2 regions of the Exiguobacterium sp. SH5S4 genome follow, and region 2 is predicted to be linked to the other one. Evidence: a T-box and tRNA genes for the amino acid it is inferred to sense, from the RefSeq annotation. Region 2 holds a T-box; the other holds one or more tRNA genes.
The links. A T-box is a leader RNA that pairs with one kind of tRNA and senses whether it is charged. The one in region 2 lies ahead of argS (arginine--tRNA ligase), so its partner is inferred to be a tRNA-Arg.
Positions count from the first base shown of each region.

Region 1 (3,104 bases), on a different contig from region 2:
AAGACAAAAATAAAAATTCTTTGGCGCGAGTCATTCCGATGTAAAGCAATGCCACTTCTCGTTCGACATCACTTTCATATTTGAAAGGCATATTGTCAACATTTACAATGAACACGGCTTGAAAATCTAACCCTTTACTACTATCGATCGTGCTAATTTTTACTAGTTGATCATCTTTTGAGAAGTTTCGTTTAGATTCACTGTTTTCAGTTATCCAGTAATACCCGATTTGTTGTTTATTTAAAGCCCTGCTCAGCACATCCACATAATACATGGTCGATAGTTTCTGAACTCGATATAAGATTATCATTTCCGAGTAAGGGATTTGTTTTTCAACGTGTAACTTTTTAATTTGACGGGCAACAATATCTGCTTCTATGAAAAAATTATCGCATTTAACGATGGCAGGCTCTACTCCACGTCGTCTTGTGCTCTGAGGTGCGATTATTTCACCGTCTAATTCTTTAGAAACTACTTTATTTTTTAATTTTGATTGCGATTGGTAAAAATCCCAAGCGAACTTTACGATTTGGGCCGTATTGCGGTAATTGATACTTAATATTTTAGATCGTCCTCGGAAATCCAGACCTGTGTCTTGTGCATAGCTTCGTTTACGTTTGTAAATGGATTGCGCGCGATCTTCGACAAGGAGGAGTGATTTTGTTTCTGGATTAAGAAGCTCACTCGCGAGCTCTAGCCATTCGGGTTCGAAATCCTGACCTTCATCAATCAAAATTGCGTCGTACATTGGCAAAATCGTTTCATTTTTTCGAAGTTTTTCAATCACGTGTGGTAACGACTGCTCTGAAAACTTTAAATCATGTTTGAGCCATGCGTGGAAGTTACGTATTTGAACATGGTGATCTCTTCTTTTTTCAGGATCGAAGTCGAATAGATCGTCCGGTTCGAGCATCATTTGATTGACCATCTGTTCAATGAAACGTGCAAGTGAAATATTGTAACAAAGGATTAAGATGTTCCAGTCGGGATGTTGTCTCGATAGTAACTTAGCACGACTCGCCAGAATCAACGTCTTCCCACTTCCGGCAACACCACGAATTAGCCTATTTTGATCCCCCAACTGTTTCGCCAAGTTTTCTTGATGTAAATCCATGGCACGAATATTGTGAAGGGAAAGTAGCAACTGGTCTTGATATTGTGCGGTTTTTTTGAACTCGGCACTAATTCTTACTTCGGGGAACAAGTGATATCGAATAGCGTCAATATCATCATGGGTGAGAGGGGTCCGCAGTCGATAGGGGACGGTAAACATATTTAATATTTTTTCGATCAGCACAGTCTCTGAAAAATCATCGTCATCAGGATTTATTTCGTCACGTGTAAAAGAGAATGAAGGGTCAATGACATTATAAAGTCCATGACGTATACATTCATCTTGATTTAGCCTGGTGAACACTACCCCAGAACCGTAAGGGAATTTTAAAGATGATGTGTATTTCCCTTCTGCTTGTATCAAATTTTGATCACGTTTAAGAACATCAACGATATGAAACATATTTTCTCGTGCTTGAACGAAAGGACTTTTTATTTTTTGCTGTTTGCCGTCTGTAGGTGTGATGATCCATTCATCGTTTGTTAATTGAAATAATGTATTACGAGTGTAGTCTTTCACTTCTAGCACTAATAGCCCTAAGTCCGGTCCAATGATTACGAAGTCAGGTCGTCGGCCAAGAATGCTAGGCTCGAAATAGACAATATAGTCATCAGGAAGATAGTGCTTTAACGTACGAAACACTAAGCGCTCTCCTGACGTTGCAGAAGTACGAATTGTTTCAGGAACAGATAAAGCCATCATGTACACCTCAATCACATTTATTTCTTTAAATATACTACATATAGTAATTAATGATATACGATGGATTTTTATTGGTAATAAAACAAAAAAAGACGAAGGCAATTTGCCTTCGTCTTAATAAGTAGATACACCCGGAGAGATTTGAACTCCCGACACCTGGCACCGGAAACCAGTGCTCTATCCCCTGAGCTACGGGTGCATGTTCTCTGACACGATTTATTATACAATTGTTTTTTTGAAAAAGCAATCCTGTTGTTATGTCTTTTTTTGCAAGCGCGTTCGGCGACCATTCGTTACAATTAGAAGTGAGAGGGGTGTGACCGATGCAACGGCAAGAACAGCGTCAACTGCAGAAGCTTCAGCTGACACAAGACATGGTCCGGCGTCTGCCGGTTCTTGAGGCGGACCGGGTCGCGCTCGAGTGGCAGCTCGTCCGGTTGGCTAAACGAAACACGCACGTCACAACGGGCGGTACGGTCGAATGGATTGCGGAGGCGGCGGGCGGTTTTGAAGCACGGCTATTTGAACAGATTGACGAAGTAAGCGGGACCGAGGCCCAAAAGCAGCTTCAAAAACAACTCGTCATGGCGCTCGACCATCGCGGTCTACTTCCGGAGACCGATGCCGTCCTCGCGAAGCGATTCGGTGTTGAGATGGCGGACGTCGATTTGGCCCGGCGCGCACTGTTATTTTTAGAGCCGACCGGGATCGGTGCGGCTTCAGAACATGACTGCCAATACCGTCACGCGATCGAGCATGACGATCCACACGTGCTCGACGTGTTCGAGGCGCTTGACGCAAAGGTCGAGCATGTGGCGGACAGGCTCGGGATGACGACCGACGAATACGAGCGAATCAGCCGAATCGTCGCCACGCTCCCGAGGACACCGATATTATATGAAGAAACCGAGCATATTCTGCCCGAACTCGAGGTCGTCGTTCAAGACGGGGAACTCATCACGACGTGGTTCAGTCCGATGATTGACTTGGACGTCGGTTCGGACCGGGAGGCGAAGTGGTGGCAAGAGACGCTCGCGATGCGCGCAGAGACGCTCCGCTCTGTGTGGGCCGTCATCGAGCGACGCCAGGCGGACTGGCTCCGCGGCCAGCTCGTCCTGCATCCGCTCACACGAAAAGAAGTCGCCATCGAGATCGGCAAGCATGAGTCGACGGTCGGCCGCGCGATTCAAGGCAAGTACGCCAAGACCGCTTGCGGCGTGATGGAGTGGCGTCACTTCTTCGTCCGCGCCACGTACCACGGCCAAGCCCCGTTCATGATTAAACGGGC
Region 1 covers NZ_SJUQ01000001.1:59,825-62,928, forward strand. The annotation lists gene EVJ32_RS00300 (3'-5' exonuclease) at 1-1,813, opposite strand, end outside; tRNA gene EVJ32_RS00305 (tRNA-Arg) at 1,943-2,015, opposite strand; gene EVJ32_RS00310 (RNA polymerase factor sigma-54) at 2,140-3,104, shown strand, end outside.
Region 1: it has a tRNA-Arg gene. The T-box ahead of argS (arginine--tRNA ligase) is inferred to sense a tRNA for this amino acid. The anticodon was not compared.

Region 2 (3,104 bases):
AGACCCGCATCTCATTATTGCCTGAACAGACGACGCTCGATGAGGCGCTGTTCTTACACGGCCATCAAATCAAGTGGAGCGCTGACTGGGAGCCACTCGTCGAAAAAGGCAAGTACCCGCTCGTCTTTATCGGGCATAGTCATATTCCGGGCATCTATCGGAAAGGCCGCTCGATTCCCTGGGAAATCGGGACACCGTTCAAGTTGAAGAAGAAGCGCTACGTCATCAACGTCGGCGCCGTCATCTTCGACCGGGAATGGTGTCTATATGATACGAAGACGCGAACCGTCACGCGGATGAAGGCGTGACACGACAAAAGGGACCTTTCGCAGGTCCCTTTTGTCGTGCTTACATTTCTTCTGGAGCTTGGACACCGATCAAACGGAGTCCTTCCGTCAAGACGATCGTCACGGCTTTGACGAGCGCGAGACGCGATTGTTTGCCCGCATCTTCTTCAAGCACACGGACGTGGCCGTAATACTTGTTGAACGCTTGCGCCAAATCGAGGACGTAACGGCTGATGATCGACGGCTCACGGCGCTCATGGGCACGCGTGATGACGTGTGGGAACGCGTTGAGCATCGTCACGACGCCCCACGTGTGGTCGTCGTCCGCACCTGCGAACGTTGAACCGTCGTAGTTGCCTTTACGGAGGAGCGAGTTCGCCCGTGCGTTCGTGTACTGCACGTAAGGTCCCGTCTCCCCTTCGAACTTGAGCATGCTATCGAGGTCGAACTCGATGTTGTTGATGCGCTCGTTCTTCAAATCGTGGAAGATGACGGCGCCGACTCCGACCATGCGAGCCACGTTCTCTGCGTTTGGAAGCTCAGGGTTCTTCTGTTCGATGTTCGCTTGCGCTTTCTCGATCGCTTCTTTCAATACTTCTTCAAGCAGGACGATGCGGCCTTTACGTGTCGACATCTTCTTCCCTTCTTGCAAGATCAAGCCGAACGGCACGTGGTGCATGCCGTCGACGAAGTCGTAACCGAGCTTGCGGAGTACCGAGAACAACTGTTTGAAGTGGAGTGCCTGCTCACCACCGACGACGTAGTTCGCTTGGACGAAGTTGTACGTCTCATGACGATAGACGGCCGCAGCCAAGTCGCGTGTCGCGTAAAGCGTCGCGCCGTCTTTCTTTGTGATCAGGCAAGGTGGCAAGTTCTCGTCTTCAAGCGAGACGACCATCGCCCCTTCACTCTCGACGAGCAGGTTCTTCTCTTCGAGCATGGCGACGATTCGGTCCATCTTGTCGTTGTAGAACGCTTCACCGTGTAAGCTGTCAAACTCGACACCGAGGAGATCGTATACTTTTTGGAACTCTTTGAGCGACTCGTCACGGAACCACGTCCACAGTTCGGTCGCTTCAACGTTACCGTCCTCGAGCTTTTTGAACCAAGCACGGCCCTCGTCTTCAAGCTCAGGCTGAGTTTTCACTTCTTCATGGAAGTGAACGTATAGCTTTAAGAGCTCAGCAATCGGATTTGCCCGGACCGCTTCCTCATCGCCCCACTTCTTATAAGCGACCATGAGTTTCCCGAATTGTGTACCCCAGTCGCCGAGGTGGTTGACACCGACGACGTTATAGCCGTTTTTGCGAGCGATCTGGTTGATGGCGTTACCGATGACCGTCGAGCGCAAGTGTCCCATCGAGAACGGTTTGGCGATGTTCGGTGACGAGAAGTCCGTGACAATCGTCTCGTTGCGTGTCGCATGCGTCGCGTAATCCGCTTGCTCGTCGAGAACCGTGTTAATGATTTCCTGCGAGACGACGTCACGGCTCAAGAAGACGTTCACATATGGACCGGCCGCTTCAACTTTTGTGAACAGTTCGTCGTTCAATTCACCAGCGATGTCAGTCGCAATCATGACCGGCGCTTTCCGGTACGCCTTGGCGAGTTGGAAGCATGGGAACGCGAGATCCCCGTGCGCCTCATGTTTTGGTTTTTCAATCAATGCCTCAATCTGGTCGAGCGTGAGTTCGTCACCGATGACACGTGACAGAGCCTCCGCATACTTGCGTTCATAACTCATGTAAATTTCCTCCTTCAAATCTAGTCATAAAAAAAACGCCCTTTGCACAGATGCAAAGAGACGGGTTGGCCCGCGGTACCACTCTTCTTGCCTGTTTTACACAGACCACTTTAACGGTGATAACGGGGGCCCCCCGGCTACGCCTACTCGCTTCGGATAGCATCTCAAAAGTGCGTTTCGCGATGTTTGTCAGCCTAGGCTCTCACCAATCCCTAGGTCGCTTTGTTGACTAAACGATCGTTACTCTCTTTTTCATCGACTTTCGTCTATGTGGTTGAAAAGCAACTTCATTATAGAGGATATTTGATGTAGACTCAATGCTAGAATTCAGCCATTATGATGAATAGGCAGGACTTGGGCGCAACCGTGCCGAATCTCCTACCATACATATGAGAAGACTTTTCCCACACAGGAGGGAACTATGAATCATTTTCGCAAAATGTCCGTCCTCGGTTGGAGCATTTGGAGTTTGATCGTTTTACTGACCATCACCTTGTTTACAACCGGTGTCCTTGATGTTCCGGCGATCGAGCCGCTTCCGTTCATCTTGATTGCGCTGCTCGTCATCATTTTCCAAATGGACTCGATTGAACGGAAAGGCGTCTATTTCACGTTTTCAGAAAGCATCGTCCTCATCATCTTTTTATTCTTTGATTTTGAGACGGCGCTCCTCGTCAACCAAATCGGACTCCTCGTCTTTCAGTTCGCCAACTTAAAACCGCGCGTCGCGCTCCGCCGCTTCCGGTTCACTTATCCTTGGAACGCGATCACGTCATTTTTAGAAATCGCCATCCCGGCAAGTGTTTACTTGGCACTCGGCGGTGAGACCGGTCTTGGCTTCTATTCGCAGGATTCGTTCGTTCCGCTCATCGGTCTGATCAGCGCCATCATTTTGAACACGGTCGTTCAAAAGTATCAAGTCGGCTGGTGGTTCCGCGTCGATATCCCGGTCCGTGATTTTCTGAATATCGCTTTTTACACGTACATCGTCAGTTTCGTCTTCATCCTTGCCGCGTCGTTCTTCCGTGAGACGAACTTGCTCGTCGTCAGTAGCATCGCGGCCGCCCTCACGT
Region 2 covers NZ_SJUQ01000021.1:18,416-21,519, reverse strand. The annotation lists gene EVJ32_RS11725 (metallophosphoesterase family protein) at 1-308, shown strand, start outside; gene argS (arginine--tRNA ligase) at 349-2,031, opposite strand; T-box leader at 2,085-2,296, opposite strand; gene EVJ32_RS11715 (GGDEF domain-containing protein) at 2,453-3,104, shown strand, end outside.